Linked DNA regions of Paraneptunicella aestuarii. The protein of the gene in region 1 interacts with the protein of each later gene in a pairwise test. Links are inferred from orthologs where the notes say so. Each region holds a gene or a part of one and is shown on either strand. Other genes may lie near its edges. The genes, in order: leuS and ligA.

What was found.
Region 2: the proteins of leuS (region 1) and ligA interact in binary tests that used the Escherichia coli proteins (3 or more experiments, as listed by UniProt). The link is inferred for Paraneptunicella aestuarii from one-to-one orthologs.

The regions. Positions count from the first base shown.
Region 1 is NZ_CP074570.1:1,447,500-1,463,857, forward strand. The notes cover bases 8,641-11,741. They hold leuS (leucine--tRNA ligase), read right to left. Parts: upstream 11,434-11,741; coding sequence 8,848-11,433; downstream 8,641-8,847. Other genes in these bases: KIH87_RS06180 (LPS-assembly lipoprotein LptE), read right to left, coding at 8,641-8,822; KIH87_RS06190 (hypothetical protein), read right to left, coding at 11,727-11,741. In the rest of the region: KIH87_RS06135 (serine hydrolase), read right to left, coding at 1-242; KIH87_RS06140 (septal ring lytic transglycosylase RlpA family protein), read right to left, coding at 458-1,264; mltB (lytic murein transglycosylase B), read right to left, coding at 1,261-2,334; rod shape-determining protein RodA, read right to left, coding at 2,524-3,642; mrdA (penicillin-binding protein 2), read right to left, coding at 3,629-5,572; 23S rRNA (pseudouridine(1915)-N(3))-methyltransferase RlmH, read right to left, coding at 5,592-6,062; rsfS (ribosome silencing factor), read right to left, coding at 6,132-6,449; nadD (nicotinate-nucleotide adenylyltransferase), read right to left, coding at 6,533-7,201; holA (DNA polymerase III subunit delta), read right to left, coding at 7,206-8,240; more of KIH87_RS06180, read right to left, coding at 8,253-8,640; more of KIH87_RS06190, read right to left, coding at 11,742-15,320; KIH87_RS06195 (hypothetical protein), read left to right, coding at 15,866-16,054; KIH87_RS06200 (hypothetical protein), read left to right, coding at 16,163-16,358.
Region 2 is NZ_CP074570.1:2,243,822-2,260,063, forward strand. The notes cover bases 7,798-10,782. They hold ligA (NAD-dependent DNA ligase LigA), read left to right. Parts: upstream 7,798-8,253; coding sequence 8,254-10,311; downstream 10,312-10,782. Other genes in these bases: zipA (cell division protein ZipA), read left to right, coding at 7,798-8,126; KIH87_RS09315 (cold-shock protein), read right to left, coding at 10,525-10,731. Outside these bases: KIH87_RS09275 (efflux RND transporter permease subunit), read left to right, coding at 1-92; KIH87_RS09280 (RNA recognition motif domain-containing protein), read right to left, coding at 175-468; KIH87_RS09285 (GGDEF domain-containing protein), read left to right, coding at 965-1,861; KIH87_RS09290 (CBS domain-containing protein), read right to left, coding at 1,916-2,338; sulfate transporter CysZ, read right to left, coding at 2,457-3,200; chromosome segregation protein SMC, read left to right, coding at 3,432-6,902; more of zipA, read left to right, coding at 6,921-7,797; KIH87_RS09320 (hypothetical protein), read right to left, coding at 10,906-11,379; KIH87_RS09325 (serine hydrolase domain-containing protein), read right to left, coding at 11,816-13,180; KIH87_RS09330 (DUF2062 domain-containing protein), read right to left, coding at 13,324-13,842; KIH87_RS09335 (DNA internalization-related competence protein ComEC/Rec2), read left to right, coding at 13,956-16,242. UniProt on the Escherichia coli protein: DNA ligase that catalyzes the formation of phosphodiester linkages between 5'-phosphoryl and 3'-hydroxyl groups in double-stranded DNA using NAD as a coenzyme and as the energy source for the reaction.

The DNA.
Region 1 (16,358 bases):
TTTTTGATTTCCTGGCCAATCACATAGCTGGTCATGATCTTGGTGAGACTGGAAGGGTGAAGTTGAATATCGGCATTTTCACTAGCGATAACATGACCGGTGTCGTAGTCCATTAGCACGTAGCCTTTAGCTGCGACGGGCGGTGCTGGTGGCACGATAACCGCAGCGTTAGCGGTCAGGGTTGAGGTGAATAGGCAAATGCCTGCGAGTGCGGAAAAAAAGCGTTTATTGATGAATCCCATTCTAAGTCCGTTGTTACTTTATTGGTTTTCGTATTCGAATTTCGTTTTATAAGAGTCTTTATTCTTAAAAGCCGCGCTACTATAACATACACAAATCGCGTTTTAACATGATGTCATGCCTGATTCAGATTCGGTTACATTTCAGTGGCTGTTGTTGGGGGTATGAGCCCAATCTCAGAGTACGACCACAATTATCAGCAATAGTTCGCTAAGCCTTATTCTGCCGCCACGTACAACTTGTATGCGCTGTCATAGCCATTGGCTTTAAGTTCGGTTAGCAACTTGTTGGCTTCGTGATCATTTTCCAGTGGCCCCAATCTTAATCGGTAAATACCGTTTTCTGCCGGTACATGGGTGGGCACTTGATAAAGAGTGGTTAAGCCTTTGGCGAGAGCGTCTATTTTTTCCTGATCCTGTAATGCTGCCACTTGAATAAACACGGCTTGTTCTTTTTCTGTGATTGCTGGAGAAAGAATCGGTTGATTGCCTACAGTGATGAGCCCTTCTTCATCCACATGAACGACCTCCAGTTTCACATGTGCTGTTCCGGTTTTTAACATATCCAGTTTTCGGGCGGCGGCATAGGATAAGTCTATGAGTCGATGACCATGAAACGGGCCTCTGTCATTCACTCTTACAATGACTGAATTGTCGTTTTCGGTATTGGTCACTTTTACATAGGATGGAATGGGCAGCGTTTTGTGAGCTGCGCTCATTTCATACATGTCGTAGGTTTCGCCGTTGGCAGTAAGATGACCATGAAACTTTTGCCCGTACCAGGACGCTTCACCTTCTGCAACATAGCCTTTGCCTGTTTCTAAAGGATGATAGCGCCTTCCTAGCACTTCATAACTTCGGCTGTTGGCCTTGTTGTATTCTTCGTAAATTGGGACGGCATCTTCACTGGTGATATGGTGAGGAGTGCGGTCGGGAGCCGAGTCGTTGCGTTGTGAATAACGCCCTGTACTCATACAACCTGACAAAATAACTACACTACAGATCGCAACGACGGCTAGTTTCATGATTCATACTTCCGGCTTTTAATTTCCTGACTCAACTGGTACACCGCCATGGCATAAAGCGGGCTGTGATTATAGCGAGTGATAACGTAGAAATTATGCAATCCGAGCCAATACTCTTTGCCATTTTCCTGTTCAAATTCCAGCAATTTGGCATCGGCATCTGCTGGGACTTTATCCATATGAGGTGTGAACAAACGAACCCCTTTGCTTTGGATGTCTTGCCAGGAATGGTTGAACTTTAAGTCCTTGTTAATCAGGGAGGTGTATTGTTGACCATCAACCTGGGCTGGAAAGGCGACCGATTCACCCGTTTTCCAGCCGTGGCGTTTAAAATAGTTGGCAACGCTGCCTATGGCATCAACCGGGTTGTTGAGCAGGTCTCGAATACCATCACCATCGAAGTCGATAGCGTAATCGCGGTAGCTGGAAGAGATAAACTGCCCCCAACCCATGGCTCCGGCATAAGAGCCTTTTAATTCGGTAATATCCAGCTTTTCATCTCGGGTGAGTACAAAGAATTCTTCCAATTCTTTACGGAAGAACTTGGCGCGAGGAGGATGATAAAAGCCGAGCGTGTATAGGGCATCTAAAACCGAGTATTTGCCTTTGTATGTACCGTAAAAGGTTTCAACACCAATAATGGAAACAATGATTTCTGCCGGAATACCAAGTTCCTGTTCGGCTCTTTGTAATGTTTCCTGATGAGTATTCCAGAATTCCAGCCCTTTACTGATCCGTTTTTCTGTCAGGAAAATAGGATAATACTGATACCAAGGCTTGGCTTCCCAAGGGCGACTAATGGCTTCGAGAATACTGGGGTTAGGCTGGGCATCTTTAATATAGCTTTCGATATATTCAGGAGAAAACTGATGCTCTTGCACCATTTTCTGTACGAATTGATCGATTTTTTCTTTGATGTCGGGAGATGTTGCTGTGGCTGATTGGCTGCTCTTTTTTGCAGCATCAGCAATGTTACCAGCATCATCTGCGTACAGATTGAATGCTGTTACACCAAAACACAGCGCCATTCCCGCAATGGCTTTGCGTTTCAATAAACTTGTTTTGCGCATTTTATTCCACCATTCACTTTCGTATGTTACTAACTGTCGTCGAAGTGAGTGTTTTTATTATGGGTTTTTAATTTTGTAATTATAGCCTTGAGCTAACCTTAATTATTGATTCTTTTGTTGGTTTCTCAAGTTGATCCAGCACATAAAAAGGGATGTTACCTGCGTTTCTGCCTTTCGTTTTTATACCTATTATTCACGAGACATGAAACGTTTTTGCGTTGCGATCGCCATAAGAATGCCAAAACCTGTGAGTATTGTCACCATCGAGGTTCCACCATAACTCACAAGAGGCAGCGGTACGCCCACGACGGGAAGTATTCCAGAAACCATGCCCATGTTGACGAAGACATACACAAAAAAGGTGAGGGTGATGCTGCCAGCCAGCAGTTTACTGTAGGCTTCCTGCGCACGGATGGCGATGATCATGCCGCGTATCACGATGAAACCATATAAGGCCATTAGTGCGCTAACGCCAACAAAACCAAACTCTTCACTGAATACCGAGAAAATAAAATCAGTGTGGCGTTCCGGCAGGAATTCCAATTGTGATTGAGTACCTTGCAGCCAGCCTTTACCTTCCATGCCGCCAGAGCCGATGGCAATTTTGGATTGAATAATATGGTAACCCGAGCCCAGAGGATCGCTTTCCGGATTTAGAAAAGTGAGTACGCGCTGTTTTTGATAATCCTTCATTAAAAACATCCATAATATCGGCGCGAATATCAGCCCGGCAGCCGCGAGAAAGCTCATGAGTTTCCAACGCAAGCCTGCTAAAAAGATGGCAAATATCCCTGAACTGGCAATAAGCAACGACGTACCCAAGTCGGGCTGCTTGGCGATCAGCAAGGTTGGCGTGATTACGATAAGAAATGCAATGGCAACCTGGCTGGTACGTGGCGGCAGGTTAGCTCGGCTGATATACCAAGCCACCATCATGGGAACCGCAAGCTTCATGATTTCAGAGGGCTGAAAGCGGAAGAAGCCTAAATCCAGCCAGCGTTGGGCGCCTTTTCCCGATACGCCAATGGCAAGCACCGCTACCAACATGAGTACGCCGATAACATAGAAATAAATGGATAATCGTCGATAGGCTAACGGTGGGATTTGAGCAACCAGTACCATTGCCGAGAAGGCCACGCCTAAACGTACAACCTGTTTTTTCACTAAAACCAGATCCTGCCCGCCTGCTGAATAAATGGTAAACAGGCCAACCGCCATCAAGGTTAATAGTGCCAGCAATAAGGGCGCATCAAGATGGATCTTGGCAAGAAATGTGGTTTTGTTCGGATCGAGTTTATTCCGCACCATGTGAGTCTCTATCTTGCTGAGTATGATTGGCTAATGTGTCACTGTTTTCTGAATTAGGTTCTTCAGAGATAAGCGGAGGTAGATCTCTAAACTGATAATCCATAATTTTACGGGCAATAGGCGCAGCTTGTGAGCCACCGTGTCCGGCATTTTCCAGCGCGACAACTACCACGATTTCAGGGTTTTCATAAGGCGCATAGCCTACGTACATGGCGTTATCGCGCAAATGCTCTGCCAGCTTTTCGGCATCGTATTCTTCATCTTGCCCGATACTGATAACCTGAGCTGTACCAGTCTTGCCGGCTGATATGTAGTTGGCATCTTTAAATGCTTTCTTGGCAGTGCCGTGTTCGCGATTCACTACGCCGTACATGGCATCAAGAACAACATCCCAGTTTTCCGAGTTTTTGACTTCAAGCGGCTGCAATGATTTTGGCTCGGCCAATTGCACTTGTCCTTCGTAGTAAAAGCCTCGCAATAGCTGTGGAACGTAGCGCTCGCCACGATTTACCAGAGTCGCCACTGACACCGCTAGCTGAATTGGCGTGGCTGTCCAGTAGCCTTGCCCGATACCGACCGAGATAGTGTCGCCCATATACCAGGGCTGATTATATCGGGCACGCTTCCAGCCTCGTGATGGCATGTTGGCGTCGGATTCTTCGTACAGGTCGATACCGGAATATTCGCCAAAGCCAAAGGCATGCATTTCGTCACTGATGCTGTCGATACCCAGTTTGTACGATAAGTCATAAAAGAAGGTGTCGCAGGATTGTTCTATAGCACTGGTGACATCCATCCAGCCGTGTCCCCAGGGTTTCCAGTCGCGCCATTCATGTTCAACGTTTTTCAGCTTGTACTTGCCTCGGTCAAACATCTTGGTGTCTGGGCGAATCACATTTTCTTCCAACCCTAATAATGCCAAATGGGGTTTAATCGTTGAAGCGGGCGGGTATTGTCCCTGAGTCGCACGGTTAATGAGCGGGCGATCTTTGGAATTGAGAAGCTTGCTGTAACTTTTGCTGCTAATACCATGCACAAACAGGTTGGGGTCGTAGCTGGGGTTGCTATACAAAGCGAGAATGCCGCCATCTCTAGGGTCAAGAGCGATAATCGCCCCTCGTTTGTCTTCCAGAGCTCCTTGCGCCACTTTCTGTAACTTGATGTCAATATTCAGCGCGATGTCCTGACCGGGAGTGGGGGGCTCGAACTTCAAGGTACGAATAACGCGCCCTTTGTTGTTAACCTCTACTTCCTGATATCCCACTTTGCCGTGCAGCAATTGTTCGTGGAATTTTTCGATACCTTGCTTGCCGATATCATAGGTGGCGGCGTAGTTGGCTTCTTGCCCTGCTTCTTTCAGTTTGTTCAGGTCTTTTTTGTTGATTTTCGCCACATAACCCAGCATGTGGGTGAGTGTGTTGGCATAGGGGTAATAGCGCGTTAAGCGAGCATCTACCACGACGCCTGGGTAACGATGCTGGTTGGCTGAGACGAGCGCTACTTCTTCCTGTGTTAACTGGTTACGCAAGGTCACGGGTTTAAAGCGACGCTGGCGTCTAAATTCTTTATAGAAGTCGTCGATCTCGGATTGTTCGAGATTGAGCAGGGTTTTCAAATATTCCAGTGTTTCTTTGAGGTCATCGACCTGTTCTGGAATGATGCGAAGACTGAAAATAGGGCGGTTTTCTGCGAGTAAAACGCCATTTCTATCGTAGATTAAGCCTCTGTTTGGCGTGACCGGCAGTACCTTGATGCGGTTACCGTTAGAGCGAGTCTGGTAATCCTCGTAACTGGTGATTTGCAGGTAATAGAGGTTGCTCAATACCGCAAACATCATGAGTGCAACCACCATTAATGCAATGATAGAGCGACGGGCAAAGAGATTTGCTTCGGCGGTATGGTCTCGTATCGTTATGCGTTTTGGCGGCAAAAGATGAATTCCGGTTTACTTATTCCCTATGATAGGGGTGATTATTATTTAAAGACCATGCTCTATACAAGCTTTCAGCCAAGACAATTCTTACCAAGGGATGCGGCAGGGTCAAGGACGACAGTGACCATTTTTGTTCGGCAGCAGCAACGCATTCAGGTGAAAGCCCTTCTGGTCCGCCAACCATCAGGCTAACATTACGTCCATCGTGTTGCCAGCGTGTTAGCTGTTCAGCAAGCTGGTGAGTGTCCCAAGGCTTGCCGTTTACTTCCAGGGCGACGATGCGATTTCCTTGCGGAATCGCTTCTAAAATTTGCTGCCCTTCTTTTTGTAAGATTCTTTTAATGTCGGCGTTTTTTCCCCGTTTACCCGGCGTTATCTCCTTGAGTACCAGGCTGGTATCAGGGGGGAATCGGTTCGCGTATTCTAAAAAGCCTTGCGTTACCCAAGATGGCATTTTGTTGCCTACCGCAACAAGCTGTATTTGCATAGGTTATGTATCCTTGTTTAAAACCTGGCTGCGAGTAGGGCGGCTATGGATTGGTTTCAAAACCGTGCATTAGCCCCAAAGCTTTTCTAACTGGTAAAAGTCGCGGGTTTCATCTTGCATTACATGCACGACGATATCACCAAAATCAACCAGCACCCATTCACCTATGTCTTCGCCTTCAATGCTAAGAGGTGGGTTACCTGCCTGTTTGCTTTCTTGTACGACATTTTGTGCGATAGAGACGACATGGCGTTTTGAGTTGCCAGAACAAACCAACATGGTGTCGGTGACGGTGGATTTGCCTTTAACGTCAAGGTCTACGATGTCTCTGCCTTTTAGATCTTCAATTTTGTCGATGACAAATTGCTTTAATTCTTCGTGTTCCAATGGTTCTCCCCATAACTGGATAGGTATTGTCTGTATTTAGAGCTGGCTCTATGTTTAATGTTCAAGTTTGCAAAAATTTGCGATTAACCTGCTAAGTATAAATGATGCTGGCGAATGTAGGAAAGTATGTATGGAGGTAAAAGTTCATCTACAGGTAAGCCAACACGTAAATTTTCCCGGATCATGGTGGATGAAATGTCGATTTCATCAGTTTGAGCGTAAAACACATGACCATTTAACTTGTCATGTAAATCCTGGGGTTTAGCCGTTTCACGCTGTTGCAGAAAATCTGCAATATCAGTTTGCTGTTCTTGATGATAGCCGGGACGACAACACACTACTAAATGACAATAGTCGAGAATATCTTGCCAGCGATGCCATTGATGAAAGCTGGTTAAGGAATCCATGCCAATAAAAAAGCAGATTGGGCTATTGGGATTTTCGCTGCGCATTTCTTCCAGAGTATCAATAGTATAGCTAGCTTTATGGCGGCGTAGCTCTCGGTCATCTGCGCTGAAAATAGTCACATGTTCACTGACCAGTTTCACCATTGCCAGACGATCGCTGGGCTTGGTGTTGGGCTGATTCTTATGTGGTGGAATATGACAAGGCATAAGTTTGACTTGTTCAATACCAACTTGTTGCGCCGCCTGTTGCACCGGGAATATATGGGCATAATGAATAGGATCGAATGTACCGCCATAAATACCAATAACGGGCTGCATTGTCGCTAACTCCGGGTGAGCAGACATAGTGCTAACTGAAATCCATGGGCAGATTAGAGAGTTGCATCGGCATGAACATCAGGCATAAATGGCACAATTCAACGTAAGGGCGCGTAATTTGTGACTGCTTTAGTCCCATATCCAGTTGTTGTAGTTTGTGCTGTAGTTCATCCAGCTGAGGCTTGCCGAGTCGATTCAGGGCATTCATGTAGAGGCTTTTACGATTCTGCCAAATGCGCAGTTGTGCCCAGAGTTTATCCAGGGGCTGACGTTGCGATTGTGCAAACTGTAAGGTGGATAGCGTTTGCCATTCCCGCACCAAAGCCCACAGGACGATATTGGGTTCAATACCTTCTGATTCCAAGCGGTTAAGCAATTTCACGGCTTTTGACGCGTCACCAGCCAGCAGTACATCGGCTAGCTGAAATACGTTAAATCGGGATTGCTCAACCAGAATTTTCTCTATCTGTTTAATGTCAATATTGCCGTCGGGGTAGAGCAGAGCCAGCTTTTGCAGTTCTTGTTTGGCGGCGAGCAGATTACCTTCAAAGTAATCAATAAAGAAGTTCACTACGGCGGGATTGGTTTGTAACGACAGTTGCCGCATTTCATCCATTATCCAGCTTCTTAAGCGGTCGCCTTCCAAGGGATAACAAGGGATGTAAATGCCTTGCTGATCTAGCTGTTTGAACCATTTACTGTTCGTGACTTCTTTACCTATTTTGGCTCCATGAATGAGAACCATGACGTCAGGGTTGTCTTGTGCTGCCAAGTCCAGCAGGGTTTTGCTGCCTTCTGTTCCGGGCTTTCCGGTGGGTATTTCCAGTTCAATATATTGACGAGAAGAGAACAGTGACATGTTTTGACTGGCTTCAATCAGCGAATACCATTCAAACTGAGTGTCGGCAACCAGCGATTGGCGCTCGTCAAAACCTTGTTGCTTTGCTTGAGCTCGAACTTGTTCGATGGCATCCAGCTTTTGCTGTGGCTCATCGCCAAACACCATAATAAAACGCGGTAGCGCATTTTGTAGTGTTTGGGCAAGACGATTGGGGTAAACCTGCATGTTCTTTAGTGATTACCGTTTAGTGATTGCTGTTTGGTGAGTATCAGACTGCAAACTGAGCGTGCGGATAATACGGTTAGCCGCTTGTTGTCTCAGTTCGTCCAGAATCAAATCCAACTCGCGTGACTTAGCGAGTACCTGATCCGGGTCGTCCTGATATTCACGAGACAATACAAATTCATACTCGATAGATTCTGGTTTTGCATTTTCTTGCTTAGAACCTTTGATGTATTGGTATTTCACCTGATACAACAATTCGTATTCTGCCACCTGACCACTGGGAAACAACGACAATAATTTGCGCTCCAGCTTTTCGCGTTGCAGATAGAGCGTGGCGTTTTTCTCGTTGAACTGTTCACGTGCTTCGATCACTTCCACATCCAGAAACTTCAGGCGTTGAGCGAGAGTTTTCTGCAATTGCGAATGGCGCTCTGTACTGGTGAGCTGGATATGGCTGACACTTTTGGCAAGCTGATAATCGTTGCGCAATTTAAAGCCGCAGCCATGCAGCAAGCTGGTAATAAGCAAGGTGCTTACTACCAGTTTTAAGGTTGAAAAACGGCGCATGGCTGTCGTTTTCATTATGAGTCCTGATCCTGCGTTGGAATTAGTTCGCAACGATATTTAGCAGCTTGCCCGGTACGTAAATAACTTTGCGAACGGTGTTACCCTCAACAAATGCCTTCACGTTTTCTTCCTGCATAGCTAATGTTTGAACATCGTCTTGCTTGGCGTCGGCAGCTACTGTCATTTTAGCGCGTACTTTGCCGTTCACCTGAACGACAATCAGTTTTTCGTCTTCAACCAATGCGCTTTCATCCAGTTCAGGCCAGCCAGCTTCAACGTTCTCTTCCTGCTGTAATATTTCCCACAAGGCATGGCTTGCATGAGGCGTAATCGGGTTAAGCATACGCACCATTGCGACCAAGGCTTCACGTACCAATGCGCGTTGTTGAGCCGTTTCCTGAGGCGCTTTTTGTACCTTGTTCAATAACTCCATAATCGCAGCAATGGCGGTATTGAAGGTTTGACGGCGACCCATGTCATCAGTGACTTTAGCAATGGTTTTGTGAATGTCACGACGCAAGGCTTTGTCATCAGCAGATAAATTTGCAACGTTTAATGCTTCAATGTCACCTGCTTCCATATGCTCTTGTACGGTTCTCCACAAGCGGCGAAGGAAGCGATTTGAGCCTTCTACGCCCGAATCAATCCATTCCAGCGTTTGCTCTGGTGGCGCGGTGAACATGGTGAATAAGCGAATAGTATCGGCGCCGTATTGCTCAATAACTTCTTGTGGGTCGATACCATTGTTCTTGGACTTTGACATCTTGGTCATGCCGCCATGAATAACCGGTTGGCCATCACTGCGTAAGACTGCGTTGATGATACGGCCTTTGTCATCGCGATGGATGTCAACTTCCGTTGGGTTAAACCAGGTTTTCGCCCCTTTCTCGTCTTCACGGTAATAGCTGTCGGCTAACACCATACCTTGGCACAACAAGCGTTTGAACGGTTCATCAGAGCTAACCAGGCCCTCGTCACGTAATAGTTTGTGGAAGAAGCGAGCGTACAATAAGTGCAAGATAGCGTGTTCGATACCACCGATATATTGATCAACTGGCAACCAGTAATTAGCTTGCGTTGGATCCAGCATGGCATCGGGGTTTCCAGCAGAACAGTAACGGGCATAGTACCAGGACGACTCCATAAAGGTGTCGAAGGTGTCGGTTTCGCGCTCAGCAGGTTGACCGTTATAGGTGGTTTTGCGCCACTCTGGATCGGCTTTAATCGGCGATATCACCCCGTCCATTTCCACATCTTCTGGCAATACCACTGGCAGTTGATCGGCTGGAACCGGCACAGACTCACCATTTTCCAGATTCAACATCGGAATAGGCGCGCCCCAATAACGTTGACGGGAGACACCCCAATCGCGCAGGCGATAATTGACGGTACGTTTACCTTTGCCTTCGGCTGACAATTTGTCGGAAATGGCGTTAAATGCGTCTTGCGAAGTCAGGCCGTCAAACTCACCAGAGTTAACCAGAATGCCTTTTTCAGTGTAGGCCGCTTTGCTCAGGTCGCACTCGTCTTCATCGTTAACGGGTTTGATAACCTGCTTGATGTCCAAACCGTATTTAGTGGCGAATTCCCAGTCACGTTCGTCGTGCCCTGGAACGGCCATAACGGCACCGGAACCGTAATCCATCAATACGAAGTTAGCTGTCCATACAGGCACTTCTTCGCCGGTGATAGGGTGGATGGCGAATAAGCCTGTCGCGCAGCCTTTTTTCTCCATGGTTGCCATATCGGCTTCGGCAACCTTGGTGTTTTTGCATTCGTCGATGAAGGCGGCAAGTTCCGGGTTGGTTTCTGCTGCTTTCAATGCCAAAGGATGTTGTGCTGCAAGTGCTACGTAAGTCACGCCCATCAAGGTGTCTGGACGAGTGGTGTAAACGTCGAACGCTTCGTTCTGGCCTTTAACCTGAAACGTTAACTCTACACCTTCTGAACGACCAATCCAGTTGCGCTGCATGGTTTTAACCTGATCAGGCCAATCTGGAAGTTGCTCTAAATCATCCAGCAACTCTTGCGCGTAGTCAGTGATCTTGATAAACCACTGTGGAATTTCTTTTTGCTCAACCAAGGCACCAGAACGCCAGCCGCGACCATCAATAACCTGCTCATTGGCCAATACGGTTTGGTCAATAGGATCCCAGTTCACGGTTGCATTCTTTTTGTATACCAGTTTCTTTTCGTATAGACGGGTGAAGAACCATTGTTCCCAGCGATAGTAGTCTTGCTGGCAGGTCGCTGCCTCACGATCCCAGTCGTAGCCAAAACCCAAAGATTTTAGCTGGGTTTTCATGTATTCGATGTTGGAGTAAGTCCATTTGGCGGGAGCTGTTTTATTTTGAATGGCGGCGTTTTCTGCTGGCAATCCGAACGCATCCCAACCCATAGGTTGCATGACGTTTTTGCCTTGCATGCGTTGAAAACGACTAACGACATCACCAATGGTGTAGTTACGAACGTGCCCCATGTGCAGCTTGCCACTGGGGTAAGGAAACATGGAGAGACAGTAAAATTTTTCTTTATTTGGATCTTCCGTTACGTTGTGGGCTTTATCTTGCTCCCACTTCTGCTGGTACTTTTTTTCTATTTCTCGTGGTGAATATTCTACTGCCATTAAAGGTTCCGTTCTTGAATACTGGTTTGCACTTGCGTTTGACGCCATGCTTTGGGTTACACGGGACGGTCTTTTTATGCCGCATTATGACCGTTTCGCAAGTGGCAAAAATCGGGTTAATTTCAAAGCGCCATAGAATACCGCAGGCGGCAGGTTTATCACAATAGCCAAGGGAAATTTGTGGGGACGTTCCTAATTGAAATTGAACCCCCTGCACTTACAGAATCTTCAATGCTGAAGTTGTAAAATGTGAGTGAATTTGAGCAGAGTACTATTGGTCTTAGAGATCAAGCTTAGAGCAACATCCAAAGGGCAGGATCCCCTACCGTATAGGCTCTATTTTCGATGTTTTCTAGATTACATGCCTCTCTTAACCATTGTAGTTCAAAAAGCCTGTTCATATATCTGTGCTTGGAAATGATATCTTCAATTACTTGTAGAGTATCTTGAAGTTCATTTCTTACTTCCTTCGATGGTGTGTGGATTAATAATTGTCTCAAATACTCAGCATGTAAAATTTGTAGTTGGCAGTAAAATAAAGGGTAGTGATCCTTGATATTGAATAATAGATTGGTCAGCTTCTTGCCTAGGTTTTTTGAAGGAGGGGTATTTTCAACCAACGATTTATACAGATTGAAGCGTAAGAATCCTATATCGTAGGTCATTTTATAAAATGGAGAAATTGAAAATAAAGTTGCATCTATAATGTCATTCAGAATGTTCTCAATTTTTTTGAGTATTGTTTTTCTTTTTGAAATTCTACTGCTTTTTTCTTTGGTCGCCTCTGTTTCATAAAGCATTCCAGAGCAAAGTAGAACATTTAAATGGATATATTCTGGGATCAATAGTGTCTTGACTAAATATGAATTGGAACTTTGACCCTTCAATGTTTCATTGTACGTGTTTATATGTTCCTTTAGCTTATTAGATATAGTACTTAGTCGGGATTCTAATTCTCTCCATTTATCCTCAAATTTTTTGTCAACTAAAATTAACGGGTGTTGAAGAATTTTAATCCTTAACATAGAGGAATATCTTTCAATCATAGCAGACATCGGAAAATCCCTGTTAATAAATTTCTCTAAGCTGTTCTCTGAATAGATGAAGTCGTTTTTGTTATCGTTTATTATCTCCAAACTCTCCTTATGGTTTCCAAGAGCCGTATAGGTTCTTAGTAAAAATGCATCTAACTTCATACTGATGTTCTGTTCTTTTTGAGATGGAAAATCTTGAGATTTAAGATGTAATGCGAAGTCTCTTGCTATATCAAGTTGTCCCATTAATATTCTTACTGCTAGTGTTAGCAGCGAAATATTAATAGAAATATTTGGGCCACCAATAAAGCTCTCGAAGGACGACAAGCCACTATTTTCACTTGGCGATTTGGCGGAAATTTTAATTAGATTTTCTACAGACTGAAGTTGGAATAATAGAGAAAAGAAAATTTCCACATGTCCCACCTGAACGGCTGAAAAAAGTAAATTTTGCAGAAATTTTGTCGTAATTTCTTTGTTTGATTTTTGAAAAGCCTTGAGAACGCTTGGAGGTAATACTGAATATGTGTTTGATTCCCTGGAATGTGTAATTTGAATGTTTCCACCAGACTTTAATTGAAAAAAACGCTTTAGCAATGAGTACCTTATTTTATTTCCATTGAACAGGACTCTTGTGGATGCATAAGTTTCTCTTAGGTCGAGACACCAATGAATAATAATGTAACTGTAGGTAATAATTTTGTGGTTCCAATCATCAAGTGTCTGTGAATCATTATCCATTTTTCCAGCACAGAGATCGGCAACCATATTGTTGAATATTTCTCCTTCATCATGCTCGTGATTGGTTTCGCTGTATACATTTCCACTTACGTCATCTTTTGTAAATGGTTCGGCGGCGTGAAGAAGGCAATCCACTATTTGGCTAATTCTAAGAATTTGATCAGATCTTGGTGTGAAGTCACAAGTGCGCATTTTATCGGTTGCGGCAAGTAATATATCCAGTCCTTTTTTTTGTTCTTTGCTTGTTTTTTCGTCTTCTCTCGGTGTGTTTTTTAAGTGATCTGAAAGTAGAGAATACAAACCTAAATTTTTGTCATCATATATGGATATTAAGGATGCATTTTCTTCGTCATCTATATAAGAGTTTAACAAGGTTCTGAACGAGAGTTTCGCCAATGAAAACCTAATTCTTGGTATAAAGTTATTAGATAAATGAAAAGTTTCTATTCCTTCTTGGGAGTTCATTTCCTGAATAAATGTTTGGGAGTATATTTCCTTAATAGACGGATCTTTGAATTGATAACAAGGCTCATTTGTTCCTGCACGATCTTCTTGTTCGACAAGTACTGTTAGCAGCAAGTTGTTTAATGTGTTTGCGCTAAGAGGTTTATTTCCTGAGTTGTTTAATTCACTTAACTCTGACATTACATGTTTAGCTGATTCTTTTTTTATTCCGTCCATTGTAACGCAGCATAGGAAAAGAAATAACATAGCGGACAGATTTGGCCTTGGTTTGGCTTCATTGTTCTCGTAATACTCATCCCAGTTGACAGTTGACAGAAATATCCATTCATAAATGACGGTTTCAAATTTACCATTAATTATTAAGTCGATATATCTTTTGCTATTATCCTCAATATACTTTCTATAACCGAGGGCTATGACCATTTCCTCAATTTGGCTTAATAGCCTGAGCTGTCGGATATTAATCATATATGATGGGATTTTTGATAAGATTTGGGGAGTTAAGTGATAACTCTGGTTTCGCTTGGCTTCTTCAAAAAGCGTAATGGATGGTGCGTGGACATTTATTATTTCTGATTTTATGGGGAGTGTATGTATGAATTTTTCTGGAGATTCTTTTGAGGTAAGTAACATTTGAATCTTATCTTTATTTCTTATTGATAACTCATGTATTAACTCTATTAAATAAGTCCATTCTTTTCCGCTAACTGAGTGTGAGATTGATAGATCCGTTCTTGATAAGTCCAGTTTCGTTTCAAATCCGTAAAGTATTAAGATGTATCTTTTATGCACAAATAAATCCATTAAATCAGAAAATAAATTTGATGGATGCAGTTTGTTAATTTTTCGTTTCTCTTCTGTGGTGTACACCTTTTGAGTGTTCTCAGTTCCATCTCTTCTTGATTGCAATTCTTCTCTTATGCAAAAAAGAACCTCTGAAATTTGAGCATAAAACGTAAGATCTAGTGAAATAAAACTTACGTCATTGTTTTTTCGTTCAAATACTTCCCTCTGCCATTGTTTTATTATTTCTCTTTTTTGAGTGCTTGGGCTTCCATAGATAGTGCATATAGGAGAGTTGTTTTCAATTATGTGAAGTGTCAATTCTTGTCTAATTCTTCTGGATGCATTTTCTCTATTTGTAAAAGCTATGATTGAATTTTGAGAAAACATGTCCTCATGTATATTGAGCTGCATGAAAGGGATAGGGTGACTGTCTCGTTCGTTCTTTTCTTGATCCGACATGGATCCTATCAGTTCTTCTATTTCAGTCTGCTTTTGATCGAAATATGTATCTATTGGCGGAGAAAGGTCTTTTTCCTTCGCGTGCTCTGATACAAACTCAATTATCAGTTGTTTGATTTCTGTCGGTATCACTTGTCCTTGACCCTTAGATATCTGGCTTGCGGGTATTTCTGAGTTCTCCCCTTTTCCTCTTAGCCAGGAATTTAGAGTTGATAACTTAAGGTTGTAGTACTCAAGTAATACTCTGAGTTTAAAGCCGAAAGTAAATGACATGTCTGCATCTGCTTCGTATAAACCATTTTCCGAAGGTTTACTGTGACGGAACTTATACTGGTTTTTAGGTAAAAGCCCACGATCATACTTTTTTATTTGGGAAATACTTTTATTCAGATTATGAGACATGTTTTATAAGATCTAGATTTTGAGTTGAATTTTAAATTAATTGGTGTGTAGAATAGCCCGCAATTTTTGCGATGGAAATAAAAACATCCAAAAATAGGGGTTAAAAGTTATTTGTTGATAGGGTATGGGGGCGTTTTCGCTCGAGTGTGAAGGAAATTTCTGTGTAACTTAACAAGCGGTCAATATCTGTTGATTTAATTTATTGAAAAATAACAAGAAAAAATGCTTTCCCGCTTGGTTTGTAGTGTGGCTTGATCTTTGCATGGTAATTATCGGTAACATAACAAAAAAATATTATTAGGATAACTTATTTAGGTTATTCTATATTTCAGTTACGGTAAGAGGTATCCCAATTTTGTGGTTGAAGCAGATTCAGCTCATTTGGCTCGAACAAACTACGTGGTTTACGTGTCACAACGTAGATTACTCTGAGTATAGGGCGTTTAGAGGGGATATCTTGGTAACTGAACTTAAATTTGAACTACTTTTACTTGTTACTGGATCGTACGTATCTGATCCCGGTCGAGAAGTAGTGGGAGATTGGTATGCCAAATAGAAAGCGTAATCCTAAAAAAGCATTGGAAATAGGAGTTCAATATTTTTCAACGGAAAGGAGTGAGTTTAGTTTGCGTAATGAGACATGGCAGGAACCGTCAGATGCAGATATCGAGTTGTGTATAAGTAATTACTCCAAGCTTGTTTCGCAGCGTTTAAAAAAAACGGAACATAGCTAAAAGGAAATAAAAAATTCCATAAATTGATTTACGCTTTGAGTTTGTTGTCAGATATGTGTGCGCTTATGGAGAATTAATTATGTGAATAATAGGGTTTGAAGGTTATTGATGAATATTTCGTCCGTAGATTTTGAAGAGCTTAGTAGCATCGAAGAATTTGTTAAGTTTTGGATGAAAAAGGTCTGTAAGCACATCCACTTGCGAGGTTTGATTGAATCTGGAGTGTTTCCTTTTTATGGTGAAATTACTGGGCTTGTATGGTCTGATGACAGATTATGTGATTTAGAAGAGTGGTTCGGATATG
Region 2 (16,242 bases), 800 kb from region 1 along the record:
TAGTTTTGAGTGACTTAAAGGCATTCTTTACTGGAGAAGCAAAGGTTGAGGAAACTAACTATGATGTTGGTGTAACGCTGGCGGATGACTAAAAGCTTGTGCTACAAAATGACATACGTATAAATTGAAAAACGCCCCTTTATTGGGGCGTTTTTACTTCATTCTTTGGAAATCCTAGAATCGGCGTTGTTGTCTCTGACCACCGCCACCACCGCTGCGGTTGTTTTGTGGAGGTCTTGCCTCACTAACCACGATAGTGCGCCCAGCCATTTCTTTGCCGTGCATCGCTTCGATAGCTTTCTGACCATCTTCTTTTGAGCCGAATTCTACAAACCCGAAGCCTTTTGAACGATTAGCTTCGCGATCCATAATAATCTTTGCTGAAGTAACTTCACCAAACTCTGAGAAGGTTTGCTCTAGTTCGCCATCGGTCAGGCGATAAGGTAGGTTTCCTACGTACAATTTCATTAGGGTATCTCTCGACTATTGGGCTTCAACGTCATTCAAGTGCCAACAGTCAAAATCACCTGATGCCGAGCAGGGGCAACCATTACCTCCTGCCATCAGCGTCAGTTTAGGTGTATTTAATTACATAAAGCAACAGGGAAATGAAAAATATAACCATTTCTTCACATTTAATGATGATTTTATTCGTTAAAAATCGTGTTAATCGTTTAATGAAGGTGCGACACACCTCAAGCAGAACAGATTTTTTTGACATCAATTGGTCATTTTTCGAATGTAGACTAAGCTCATTTCTTAAACAGAAGCTTAGAAATAGCAACAGAAGTATTAATAACAATTACTCAAAATACTTCAGTGTTGAGCCTCTGTTAAAAACAACAATAAAGTGTGCTAAGGAACAACATCTGTCTATTGGGTGTTGCATAAAGAAATGAATACAGAACGAATTTATCTATTTTTTGGGTTATTTCTAATATTGCTGACATGGAGTGTCTGGATTTTGCAGTCTAACATACCCATCGAGCATGATTTGATTGATTACAACGATGTGATCAGTGAAATCTTTTCTATATCCTTCATCTTAATGATGATAACCGTGAATATCAGACTCCGATCCGAGTCATCAAATTCCACTATGGTTTTCTCTGGACTGTGTTGCTTACTGGTTGGACATTGCCATGATTTATTGGATGAGTTTGTTTTAATCAGTGCTCAATGGATTAGCATGATTTTGGAGAATCTGGCGAATAATCTGGGAGTCGTTATCATCAGTATCGCTATTTTCCGTTGGTCATCACATTACAAGAATCAACTGGCGATATTGCAACGACAAAAAATAGAACTGACCAAGGCTAGCCATACCGATTCACTTTCCAAGCTTTATAATCGTCGTTTTTTGCACAGTGAATTTATTGATCAAATTAAGAACGCCTACGAGCCTGAGCAAAAGTTGTCGCTTATTATGATTGATTTGGATCGCTTTAAAGAGATCAACGATACCTATGGGCATCTTGAAGGTGACAAGCTGATTATGCACATGGCGCAAATTATCAGAGATGAAATTAGAGCCTGTGATTATGCATTTCGATATGGCGGTGAAGAATTCCTTATTGTGCTGGACGCAGACATGTCGACTGCGCGTCATGTTGCCGAACGTATTCGTAAAACCTATCAGGAATCTGAATATTATATTTCTGATGAACGAGTGAATAAGTCAACCAGTATTGGCATTGTCGAATACTCACCTCGCCATAACTTTGAAAATGCCTTGGATATTGCAGACAAAGCTTTGTATCAGGCAAAAAATAAAGGACGTAATCAGGTGATTATTGCCGATGGAAGCAAAACAAAAGTGTATTCTGGCTCTCCAGTTTCCTCTAATCCTGTTACGTCCTGATTTTTCTTTTGGTTCTAATTTCTTTGTGTTCTGATTTCTGGATGTAAGCACTCTTCAGGATTGCAATAAAGTTTCGCAATAATCGACAAAATTATTGGATGTTATTAGACCTAGCAATTTTTTGTTGTCACTAATAACAGGCAGGCAACCATGACGGTTCTTTTTGAATAATTGGATCAGATCTGTCAGAGGTTTGTCTTTTGATACTGTCAAATATTCTGTTTCCATTACTTCTTTGATATTGGTTTCCTGTTCCATTTGAACCGATTCTTGAGTGCCATAAAGACTAAGTAGATGCAGTGCTTTATTGAACAGACTTTTCTGGCTGACAATGCCTACCAGCTTGTATTCTGAATCTATAACGGGAATATGTCGGATATTCTGTTCTTTACTCAGTTTCATAGCATCAGCTACGGAAGCCTCTGGTGTAAGAGTATAAACAGAAGCGGTCATAATATTTTCGGCAGTATGAGTCATCTGGACACCTATCCTAATTTTTCCTGAATCAATGCTCTTCAGGATAATTCAATGCACTTGATAGAACTGTGATTTAGCTCAAAAACTTTGTTCTAAAGCCACTTAGGCCCTCAGGCTATTACGACTTAGTATAGTCACTTCTGTATTTATCAACCCACATAGCGGTAGCACCGCAAATAGCAACCGGCATCACCAGGAAGTTAATGATGGGGATCATGGAAAACAGCATAACGATAGTGCCGAAAGAGAATGAATCGCCTTTATGGCGAAGTAAGTCACGGCGCATTTCTGCGAAACTGACTTTGTGATTGTCGTAAGGGTAATCAAGGTATTGTACGGCCATCATCCAGGCACTAAACAAGAACCACAATACTTGGCCAATTACAGGAAGAAAGAAAAACAGGATCAAAAAGCCAATTGCTCGGGGCAGGTAGTAACGAAGCTTTGTGAATTCTCTTGATAGAGTTCTGGGAATATCTTTGATTAAGGTTGCAAAAGACCCATCATCCAAAGGTTTACCTGTTAGTAATAGTTCCATTTTTTCAGCAAGTAATCCATTAAAGGGCGCGGCAATCCAGTTAGCCAATGTACTAAATAAATAAGCCGAGACTAACAGAATGGTGATAACCGCCAAAGGCCAGACGAAATAAGCCACGGCGTCTTTTAGCCACTCCAGCCAGCTTGGGATTAGGTCAATCAGGTAAAGCACTAGCTCATCAATTCTTCCTACCAGATAGGTAAAGGCTGCTCCAAATAGCAATATGTTGACGAATAAGGGAATAAAGACGAAACGACGAATTCCTTTAGTTTGAATAAGCTTGAAGCCTAATAAGAAATATCCCGCACCACTATTTGCTTGCATAAAAACTGACAATTACCTGAAAACGACTAGTATTATCAGGGATTATAGGTACTTAATAACTGCATTAAAATCATCAATTGTTACAGAAATTGAGATTTGATAAAGTGCGGTGTGCGCTAGTAATGTATCGGCTAGGCTTTCAACATTTTGTTGCAATAACAGGCGAAACTTGTCTGATAGGCAATACGGTACATTCATTCAAGATAATAATAGGCTTAGCATAGCAACGCCATGCGATTGAAAAAAATACGATTAGCGGGGTTTAAATCCTTCGTTGATCCTACCAATATTCCTTTTCCAGATGATATGACCGCGATTGTCGGGCCGAATGGCTGTGGCAAATCGAATGTTATTGATGCTGTGCGTTGGGTGTTGGGAGAGAGTTCTGCTAAAAATTTGCGTGGCGACGCAATGACTGACGTTATTTTTAACGGTTCTTCTGTACGTAAGCCTGTATCCCAATGCAGTGTTGAGCTGGTCTTCGATAATAGTAGCGGCAGAATTCAAGGCGAATTTGCTGGTTACAATGAGTTGTCAGTCAAACGAGTTGTTACCCGCGAAGCGCAATCTTTTTACTATCTCAATAATGCCAAGTGCCGCCGCCGCGATGTCACCGATTTGTTTTTGGGAACCGGATTAGGCCCTCGCAGTTATGCCATTATTGAACAGGGCATGATCTCTCGCCTGATTGAATCCAAGCCGCAGGAATTAAGAGTCTTTATTGAAGAAGCTGCGGGCATTTCGAAATATAAGGAACGTCGTAGAGAGACGGAAAACCGCATCAAGCATACCCGGGAAAATCTGGAACGCCTGGAAGATGTGCGTATGGAATTGGGACAACAGCTTGATAAATTGCAACGTCAGGCTGCTGCTGCGCGACGTTATAAAGAATTAAAAGCCACAGAACGAAAGTTTAAAGGTGAATTGGCTGCCATTCGTTGGTTAAAGCACACGGCGTCTATCACTGAGCTGGAAACTCAAATTGAGAGACAGGAGAATGAAATTCAGCAGTTTATTGCTGAACAACGTGGTGACGAATCCAGTATTACCCGATATCACGATGCTCAAGCTACTCTAAAGCAACAGCTTGCTGATGTGCAGCAGAGAAACTTCACTTTGGCGACAGAAATCACCCGTATAGAACAAAACCAAATCCATTCAAAACAACGAACAAACCAAATACAGCAAGAAGTTAGAAGCTTAAACGAAGCGATTATTGAGAACGAAGAGCAAATTGGCGCATTACAAGCTCGGGTTGAAGAGCTTCAAGCTATTCTGGATGAATCTGAGCCGCAAAGAGAATTAATAACCGAACAGTTGTTACAAGCGGAAGAAGCGCTGTCTGTAAAAGAAGAAGAGTTTCAGGAAAAGCAATCCTTGTGGCGTCAGCAAGAGTTGCAATTTAACAATATCAAACAGCAAATTCAGAGCACTTATAGCCAGATACAATCTGGTCTGCAAATGCAATTGCGTACCGAACAGCGTATTTCTGAATTACAGGATGAAGCTGATGGACTGCAAGATTCCAGTGCCGTCACAGAATTACAGAACACTTTGGAAGAATTAGCGTTCATTCAAGAGGAATATCAACAGGCTAAGGAAGACGCTCAGAGCGCGGAACAGTATTTTGTTGAGGCAAAACAGGAGTTTCAGCAGGCGCAGTTAGTGCAGACTGAATGCTTTCGAGAATTACAGCAATTAAGAGCTACTTTGCAAGGCTTGGAAAATTTACATGCCAAAGAAAGCGAGCACAGTGGTGCGGTTGCCCATTGGCTTGCTAACAACCATTGTGAAACGCAATCCATCTGGGAATATTTGAATGTTGAACCCGGGTGGGAAGTGGCTTTTGAGACCGCTTTACAACAATGGCATAGCGCACTAGTGGTTACTGAACGTCCTGAGCAGATGCATGTAAATGGACTCAGGTTGTTTTTCGCTGGTTCATTAATTCGTCATAAGCCTGAAAATACACTTGCCACAAAATGTCGAGCCGAGCAGGTTCCTGAATGGTTAACGCATATTGCTATTGCTGAAGATGAACAAGCGGCCATACGCCAGCAAGCGCAGCTCGTCAATGGTGAAACTTGTATAACCCGGGATGGGTTTTGGGTTGGTGTTGATTGGTCTATTTCCGGCGTTGATGCGGAGCATAGTGGAGCTCTGGAACGTTTGGCTGAAATGAACCATATCGAAGAACAGATCGAGCAATGTGAGACTAAATACTCGGAATTGCTCGACAGGGAAGAGGTTGCGCAGCAAAAAGTCGATAAATTACAGGTTGAGCGCGAAAAAGCTCAGGAAAAACGCCAATCTTTTGAAGCTTCATTACAACAACTTCAGAAACAGCAACAATTTTTACAGCAACAAGTGGAGCGACAGCAACAACATAAGAACAAATTATTGAGTGATTTGGCTTCTTATAAGGAACAGTTGCTTGAAGAGCAAGAGCAACAAGAAGAGCTCAATGAACAGGTTGCTATGTTGGAAGAGCAACTGAGTGAACTTGATGGTGATTATGACGGCATAGAACAGTTACGTCAGCAAATGCAGCAATCTATTGAACAAAATCGGGTGCAAGTGGCTCAGTATCAAAATGAAAGCCACCGTTTGGAACTGAATGTTCAATCGCATCAAAATCAGCTGCTAACTGCTAAAGATAATGAACTGCGCACTCAGGCTCAAATCAATAACATGCAGGAAAAGCTGCGCCATCTTGAAGATGAATTGCATGAAATGGCAATGCCGATGGAAGAGCAGGCTGAGCGTTTGGAAATTTTGCTTAATGAACGTAGCGAAGCCCAGCAGTTACAGGAAAAAGTCAGTGATGAATTGGCTGAAGTTGAAGGCTTGTTATCCGATATTGAAAAAGGGCGACAAGGTGTTCAATCCAGAATTGAGAAGGCGCGAGAAGTTCAGCAAAGTACCAGGTTGGAATGTGAAGGTTATAGGGTGAGAGCCAATGCTGTTGTTGAACAGCTACAAGAAATGAATCAACCGCTTAAACCTTTGTTAGAGCAATTGCCTGAGGATGCCGATGAAAAGCTCTGGCAAGACACACTGGAGAAAACCACTGCTTCGTTATCTCGATTAGGCGCAGTAAATCTGGCCGCTGTGGAAGAATACGAGATTCAGGCGGAGAGAAAGCAGCATCTCGATACTCAAAACGATGATTTGGTTGCGGCGTTGGAAACACTGGAAAATGCCATTCGCAAGATTGATCGGGAAACCAGGGCTCGCTTTAGAGACACCTTTGATCAAGTGAATAATGATTTGAAACAACTTTTCCCGAAAGTCTTTGGTGGCGGTGCGGCTTATCTGGAACTGACGGATGATGATCTTCTGGATACTGGCGTGACAATTATGGCGAGACCACCGGGCAAGAAAAATAGTACAATTCATTTGCTTTCCGGTGGCGAAAAAGCCCTGACCGCTTTATCATTGGTTTTTGCAATTTTTCGCCTTAATCCTGCACCTTTTTGTTTGCTGGATGAAGTGGATGCTCCTTTGGATGACGCTAACGTGGGACGTTTTTGTAAGTTGGTGTCTGAAATGTCCAAAAGCGTGCAATTTATATACATAACTCATAATAAAATAGCGATGGAAATGGCACTGCATTTAACAGGAGTTACTATGGCCGAACCCGGAGTATCGAGGATTGTGGCTGTTGATGTGGAAGAAGCCGTTGCTATCGTTAACGCATAAATAAAGGTTTGTTTATTGATGGAAGATTTGCGACTTGCCATTATCGTTTTAGGCGTATTTTCAATATTAGGCATTTTGGTACATGGTTTATGGACAATTCGGAAAAATGCCGCTAGTAAAGACGCGAAAAAAGAAGCTAACAATCCTAATCTGAGAAAAGAGCCGGAACTCAACGGGAATAGCAGTGATTACGATGATGTGGTCGGTATTGCCGATGATGATCCTCTTCTAAGTGATTCTATAAACGAATCCATTGATTTTTCTTCTGATAGTAACGCATTTAGAGTCAATGCTGATTACGACGATGATATGGGTACAACAAGTACCGGCGCTAATTCGTCTGCATTTGACGAAGACGGTATTGGTCAGGTGCGAACTGTTGCCAGAAATACGGTGGAGCCCAAATCCTTTTCTGTTAGAAAAGACATTTCTGCCATAGAAGATGACGAAGAATACCAGGAAGATTCATACAAAGAGCAATCGCAAAAGCCATCTTCTGCTTCGTCGGCTAAAGACGAATCTCTTGATGCTTATCCTGAACCCCCCCGTTCTCTTTTGAAATCGGACACAAAGTCTCCCGCAGCAACGGCAAAAAATAGTGAACCAGTTAAAAGTAAGTTGTCTTTGGCTGAGCGTGCCAAGCAATTGGTGAATGGTGGAGATAAGAAAGAAGTAAAACCTTCTACCAGACGAGTTGAGCCTCGATTGAGCGAAGATCAGATCCGTATGGATTTTGATGACCAGCAAGTTGATGTTGACGAGTCTGCTTCGGCCGAAAGCGCTGAGCCCATGCAACAGGAAGTGTTGGTGCTTAATGTAAAAGTGCCCGAAGGCAAAGAGATATCTGGAGCTTCTTTGTTGCCAGCATTGTTGACCCTGGGATTTAAGTTTGGTGATCAGGATGTCTTTCATCGCCATGCTGCCAGTAATGGCAAGGGGCCTAAATTATTCAGCCTGGCTAATATGTTTAAGCCGGGTACATTTAATCTGGACGAAATGGAAACCTTTAAAACCCAAGGTGTGTCTCTGTTTATGATTTTGCCGATTGAAGGCGATCCGCAACAGGTTTTTAATATGATGCATAACGCTGCTCGTAAACTGGCAGATGAATTTGGGGCTCAAATTTTAGATGGTCGCCGCAGTTTGTTGACTAAGCAAAGTTTGCGTCAGTACGTTGAAAAAATTAGAGAATTTGAACGTAAGCGGATGATTCATCGCGCTTAATTGCTTCTAATCAAAATTTGTTCAAAAGCTGCTGGGCAAATTTGTCGTTTAACTTTATCGAAAGTTAATTTGAAACCTAACTGGAAACTTAATTGAAAGCCTGGTGATGAGCCGGGCTCTGTTTTATATGCAAGAACAAGAAGATTTATTTTCAAATAGCCATGATTCTGAACCAGCCAGTCGTATTAACGAATTGAAATCAACGCTGGAAGACTACAACTATCAGTATTACGTTTTGGATAATCCAACTGTGACGGATGCTGAATATGATCGCTTAATGCGGGAACTGGTCGAGCTGGAAAAATCGAATCCAGAATTATTAACTTCTGATTCACCGTCACAAAAAGTGGGTGGGGCGCCATTGCCTGAATTTCAGCAGGTAACTCATGAAGTTCCCATGTTGTCCCTCGATAACGCCTTTAGTGAAGATGAAATGCGTGCTTTTGAAAAGCGCATGTTGGATCGATTAAAACGCTCAATCACTCTGACTTATTGTTGTGAACCTAAATTAGACGGGCTTGCTGTTAGTTTGTTATATGAAGATGGCAAATTGGTTCGTGGTGCTACGCGTGGTGATGGCACTGTCGGTGAAGATATCACGCAAAACGTGCGTACTATCAAGAATATTCCCCCTAGACTTCGTGGTGAACAATACCCTCAACGCGTTGAAGTGCGTGGCGAAGTGTTTATGCCTCTGGCGGGCTTTGAAAAGCTGAATCAGGAACAGGCTGTGCAAGGAAAGAAAATCTTTGTAAACCCTCGCAATGCTGCCGCCGGAAGCTTGCGTCAATTAGATTCGCGCATTACTGCAAAACGTCCGCTTATGTTTAACGCTTATTCCATGGGCTTGGTGGAAGGTGAAAAAGAAGAACTGGCCGATACACATTATGATCGTTTGCAGCAGTTAAGAGAATGGGGATTACCTGTTTCAAAAGAGATCCGTCAGGCAAGCGGTGTTGAAGAATGCCTCGATTATTATCGGGAATTGGGTAATAAGCGTCCTGAACTTGGCTATGAAATTGATGGTGTCGTGTTTAAGGTGAACGACCTCGCCATTCAGGAAGAACTTGGATTTGTTGCTCGAGCTCCGCGTTGGGCTATTGCCCAGAAATTCCCGGCACAGGAAGAAATGACGACATTGCTGGACGTTGATTTTCAGGTTGGACGTACCGGTGCAATTACTCCGGTTGCGCGATTAGAACCTGTATTTGTTGGTGGTGTTACGGTTTCCAATGCCACTTTGCATAATCAGGATGAGATAGAACGTTTAGGTGTGAAGAAAGGCGATACCGTCATTATTCGCAGAGCAGGGGATGTGATCCCGCAAGTGGTTTCTGTTGTCTTGGAAAAGCGCCCCGATGATGCTCAAGATATTGTTTTCCCTGAACATTGCCCTGTATGTGATTCCCATATTGAGCGCACTGAAGATCAGGCTGTGGCGCGCTGTACAGGAGGTTTAGTCTGTAAAGCGCAACGTAAGGAAGCCATAAAGCACTTTGTGTCCCGAAAAGCGTTAGATGTCGATGGTTTGGGTGACAAACTTATTGAGCAATTTGTGGATTTGGGGTGGATTGAAACCCCGGCAGATCTGTTCAAACTGGATATTGCTCAGGTCGCTGCTTTGGAGCGTATGGGCGAAAAATCGGCTGCTAATATTGATAAAGCGTTGGACGCAGCTAAGAAAACGACCTTAGCCAAATTCATTTATTCTTTAGGAATACGTGAAGTGGGTGAAGCAACCGCTGCAAACCTGGCTAATCATTTTTTGACTCTGGAAGCTCTATTGCAAGCTGATATTGCTGCACTTCAAGAAGTTGATGATGTCGGTGAAGTCGTTGCACAGCATGTTGTACATTTCTTTGGTGAAGCGAGAAACCGCGAAGTTATACAGCAATTGCAAGATGCCGGTGTACATTGGCCCCAAATCGAGAAAAAGTCTCAGGATGAGCAACCTCTAATAGGCAAAACCTTTGTGATTACCGGAACTTTATCCAGCATGGGACGCAATGATGCCAAAGCGCGATTGCAAGATTTGGGCGCTAAAGTTGCCGGCAGTGTTTCCGCTAATACTGATTATCTGGTTGCGGGGGAAAAGGCGGGCTCTAAATTGACTAAAGCGCAAGAGCTTGGCGTTGAAGTGATGACCGAAGAGCAAATGTTGGCGCTATTTTCTGAGCATGAATAAGGTTTAGAAAAATTCGTACCATATAAATACATCTCTATAGATCTTCAGACGCAGGGAAGCGACTGCAAAATTCGCACTTAAAATTTCTATACAAGAGAATAATTGAGAGCTTTAGAGAAAGGAGTAAATCGTTTTTATTCGAATGAAGAGGAATCAGGGAGTAAGATATTAAAAAGGGCGTAGATAACCCTTTTTAATATCTAAAATAGAGGCCTATAGCTTTTTGATATCTCTAGCTTGCAGACCCTTGTCACCTTCGATCAATGTGAATGTAACTTTTTGGCCTTCTTGCAGCGATTTAAATCCAGTGCCTTCGATTGCTGTGTGATGAGCAAAAACGTCAGGACCACTTTCTTGTTGGATAAAGCCAAAACCTTTGGAGTTGTTAAACCACTTAACCGTGCCAGTTGCTTCAGACATAAATATTCCTATCTTTCAGGTTTTTCAAACAAGCCGTTTAAACTTCAAATCGGCGACGGAGCTGAAGAGGTTCTACTACTTATGAAAATGACAAGGTACTACTGCACAACTTGATGTACATAAATAACGTAAGAACTTCAAACTGGGTAAATTATATACCTTTGATAAGTGGAGTCAACTATTTGAAAGTGAAAAGTCAAAATTATTTTCTACTAATTTTTTAATCTGACGTTGTCTGTGTTTATAAAAGTAATTAGCAAAGGCTCCTATAATAGGAGTAAGTATTCCAGCTTCCAGCTCCATGTGATCGTGATATAAGCAGCCATTATCTGTTGGTGTGATAGTAAGGGTGTGATCCCATCTTTTTACTGAAGAGCTAAATCCATTGTCGCGAATTGCATATTTTTCATCCTCTCCTTTTTCTGGATATGTAATTACAATTGCTTGCTCTCCAATGGGAATGAAACCAAATAAATACATAGAAACCCAATAAGTTTCTTCTTGCCAAATTTCTGGTAATTGCTTTGGTGTTTTAGGCTTAAATTTAAGCAGGGGATGTGATACATAATTCAGCGCTTTAGTCATTCTGATGTGTTGGAATAGCTTGTCTGGCGTACATGGATAGTGACTTGATGCATCTATGTTCATTATTTTTTCTCTTTCTTGACGATATAAATAAGCGCTGATAATGCCGGTTTTAAAAACTATTTGAATAACCTTTGAGCCTTATTGGATTTTTTCTATTATGGAAAGATTTAATCTTAAATGTTGCTCTTATGTCGAGTTAACATAATTAGTTGTTTTGGTGTTGATGTAAATCAACGGAGTGAAAGCGAAACTTGTTTTATTTGTGAGCACATTTCATAATCGCAATCTCTATATTTTATAACTTTCCTTAATATGTATTCTAAAATTTATTTAATTGGCTTGTGTTTTTCTCAAATATATAAAGTTATTCAAAATTAAATAATCAACCATTTGGTATATTTAATTATACTTTACGTTCAATTTAAAGCTTGGTTAAGGTTAATTTGTTTGTTTAGGTGCTTAAATAAATACCCAGACCTAAAATGTATCGATAAACTTAATTGGAACTCTTGGTTCCGAAATTTAGTATATGTGCGAAATTCTCATTCATTGGATACTCACCAGAAGTCCATCCCAGGCGAACTACAACACTATTTAGTGAAGGCACAATCATGACTGCCTGCTTTCTATTTCCCAACATAAAGTAAGCATCCTTTGGCAGCTTGGAATATTCCAGGGCATCTGCGTTCTGGTTGAGCCAAAACTGATAGCCATATGCCGGGTAGTTGTCAGAAGGGTTTTGCATCGAAGCCTTATTAACCCAATCCTCAGAGAGTAGCTGTTCTCCCTGGAATTCACCCTTATTCAGCATTAAAAGACCTAATCTCGCCCAGTCGCGTGCCGAAGCGTAAATGTAGGAACTGCCTACATAAACCCCGCTAGGGTCTGTTTCAAAGGTGGAATGTGCCATGTTGAGTTTGGATAAGATCTCTTGCTGCAGAAAGTTATAGGAAGCTTGTGGCGTTCCACCCAGATGTTCATACATCCAACGGCTCAAGATGTTGGTTGTGCCTGATGAATAGGAAAAGTGGGTGCCTGGCTGATACTCTGGTGTTCCTGTTAAAGCGACATCTGATGCACTATGAGCAAGGAATAACATTCGTGTTGAATCACTTCCGGGGGCATAGGTTTCATCAAACTTTAGTCCGGAAGACATTCTTAACAGATGTTCTAATGATATTTGACTGCGGTGATCGTCTTCCCATTCTGGAAAAAGAGCTCTTTTGGTAGTGTCAGCCAGTTCCATATGCTCCATTCTTCCCAGCATGATAGATGTCAGGCTTTTGCCCATCGACCAACCAAGTAGTTTTGACTGATAGTCCAACCCCGGTGCGTAAGACTCGGCTTTTATTTCACCATTCTGCACCAACACTAATGCTCGGGTTTGCAAACCTGCCTTATTGTCTTGCTCAAGCAGTTTATCCAGTTTTTGTTGTTTGTCTGAATCAATGGTGTTGACTTGATAACCCTTTGGCCAAGGTCGAGCTTCAGATGGAATAGGAATGGCAACAATAGAATCGAGAGCTGATGTGTCACCAATATCCAGAGAACATCCGGTTGCCTCTCGGTAGGTCGCAGAATAGCTGGCAAGTCCAAGCATATCGGTAACAACACGTTGAGCATCGGGTTGGTATTGAATGTCGAGATATTGATTAACGGGGGAATAGGAAAGTAAATCTGAGCGAATCTGTTCATCTGAAAAGTTGGAGAGGTATTTCCCTGAACAAGCGAGTTTTGCGCCTAACGCCGCCGCTACATCAAGTGCTGAACCTAAGTGCCAAATGGAGAATCCGAGAAGTTGACGAGGAACTACAATGAACAGTGCTGCAATTAGAATCAATGCAACGATTTTGGTTTTCATGGAACGTGCTGCTTACTACTTCAAATGCTTTAGAAAAAATATTGACCGCGAGAATAAAGCACATTGAGCAATAACGCACTAACTTTTTGTTAACTAACTGTTACCGGCGTGACTATGCGGTCACTGTGCGGTGACTGATAGTGTTACTTTTTTTGTCTATCCTGACGTTTTTTCCAGGCTTTTTTAACTGATACTCGCCATAGTAAATCCAGCCCAAAATAACCCACCAGACCAAAAAATACCGCGCAGACTCCACAGCCTACTAAAAATGCAGGCCCAATAGTTTCTGCGCTTTGTATCAGCCATTCCCAACTCAGTTGGAATTCAAACTTTGATGGGGTTTCACCTAAAATGGCCACACCTACCATATAAGCGCCATAAAAAATGGGAGGCATGGTAAATGGATTGGTGATCCAGACGGTAGCGACAGATAGAGGAAGATTAACTCGTAATGGGATGGCGACCGCTGCAGCTAGCCACATTTGAAAGGGAACTGGCCAAAATGCAAAGAATAACCCAATGCCAAATGCGCCACTTGCTGATTTACGATTAAGGTGCCAAAGATTCGCGTCATGTAGCAGCGTCCCGAACATAGACAGTGCCTTTTGTTCCTTAATCTTTTGATGGTCCGGTAAGAACCGTTTAATCATTTTCTTTGGCATAATGTTCGACGCTAATTTTTCGGCAATCTTTAAAGAATTCCGATCTATATTGAAGCAGCATTTATGTATACTGGATTAATACAGATTCAATTTTGCAGGACGCAAGCAATACTATGGAAAGTCATACCAGGGCAAATAATACCAGGATAAGTAGTAATAAGAATCGTGTGATTCTCGCCTTTATTATCGGCAGCTCATCTTCACTACTGTGGGAAGAACTTCCCTCCCTCGGATTCCTGGCTTCGTTACTACTGATAGCATTACTGATTGTCTTACTGCCTGGTTTGACCGCTGCCATGGCTAAATATTCCAGCGCGCTCAAGATCCTGTTCAGTTTTACTTTGGGAGTAATCTGGACGGCGAGTGTAGGCCATTGGCAGGGCTATTGGCAACTCCCTAAACAATATTATCAACAAACTGTCACACTTGAAGGTGAGGTTTCATCGCTCGTTGACCATACAAAACAGTCTCGATTTACCTTAAATGTACATTCTTTGAACAATGAAAAGGTCGGAATAGGTGGCTTGGATATCCGTTTGTCATGGTATCAACCCGAATGGCAGGTGCAACAAGGGGATAGGGTTCGTTTCTCCGTGAAGTTAAAACCGCCTCATGGGTTAGCCAATGAACATGGGTTCCTGTATCAACAATGGCTGTTTGCAAACAACATTAAGGCGACGGGGTATGTACGTAAAGACAGCGGCAATGCACTTCTGGAACATGGCAACAGTTTACGGCAGGGATTATTGAATCGAATTCAATCTTATCAATTACCTCATGGGCGATGGCTATTGGCGTTGACTTTGGGTTATCGAGGAGGTTTAGAGCCAGAGGATTGGACGGTTCTGCAAAACACAGGAACGGCTCATTTGATCGCGGTGTCTGGTTTGCATCTGGGGTTGGTCGCAGGTTTTCTCTATATCTTATTGAGCCTGTGTGCCTGGCCTTTGCAACGGTTTATTGCTCAATACCAAATTAACTATCATGTGTTTTGCCTTGTTGCTTGCCTCGTGGGTTCTCTAGGGTATGCCTATTTATCCGGAATGGCATTACCAACGATTCGAGCGTGGCTAATGTTGTTGGTTATTTTTACTCTGCTTTGTTTTCGGCTTCATTGGTCGTTAATACGTAAAGTATTGGCTTGTTTGGCAATCTGTATTGTTATTTTTCCCTTAAGCCTATATTCGTTGAGTTTATGGCTCAGTTTTTCCGCCATGTTTACTTTGTGTTTCCTATTTTGGCGTTGGCCGGTCAGTAAATCTTATGAGGAATCTGGTATTTATGGTGTTTTAACGCGTAGTAAGACAATCTTCATTTTTACCTTGCGTATGCAAGCGATGCTTGCCCTTTTTATGCTGCCGATTGTCGCCTGGCAAATGAATACTCTGAGTATCTCGGCGCCTGTTGTGAATTTGCTGGCAGTGCCTTATGTCTCGTTTTTACTTCTCCCTGTGAGTTTGCTTGCGGTGCTGTTTGAATCGTTACAAGTATTGATGTTATCTGATGAGCCTTGGCTACAAGAACTAACAGAAACATTATTTCTTATCGCTGATTATTTGGCTCAATGGTTGGTTTCCGGTTTATATCTTGTGTCAAATTCTGAACTGAGCCTGGGGGCTGAGCAGAACGTGTTTTTATCGGCATCTATTCCGTCATTTCCAACGATTGTCTGGTTTTTATTATTACTTGCCAGTTTGATGTTATTGCTGCCCAAGCTGCCGTTTTCCAAATTCTGGATAGGATTGTTATTGATTCCGTTAATGAGTTTTGGGCGTGTTAATCAAAACGAATGGGAGTTGTCGGTATTGGATGTTGGGCAGGGATTGTCTGTGATGATAACCCGCAACAAGGCTACTCTGTTGTATGATACTGGTGCTGCTTATCCCGGTGGCTTTAATATGGCTGACGCAGCGATATTACCTATGCTCAAAGGTAAGGGCATCCCCAAAGTAGAGCAGCTTGTGATTAGCCATTGGGATATGGATCACAGTGGCAGTTATTCTAAATTACGTCAGTCTATTGCAATCGAACAGTTAATCACGCCCGATAATCAGCGCTGTCAGGTGGGGAAAAACTGGTTCTGGCAAGGTTTAACCATCATTCCGTTATGGCCGCCAAAGCCTGAATTATTGCAGGAATTGCTTGGTACATATGAGTTGGCTGAGCTCTCTGATAATAACCAATCCTGCGTGCTCAAGATCAGTGATGGTATGAGTTCGGTTATGTTAACCGGCGATATTGAAAAGGACGTTGAACTGGCTTTGTTACGACTTTATCGCGATGAACCTGAATTACTCAAAGCTGATGTTTTGATTGCTCCTCATCATGGCAGCCGTTCATCCTCTTCTGAAAATTTCATTGCAGCGGTTGCACCTGATTATGTGGTGTTTAGCAGTGGTT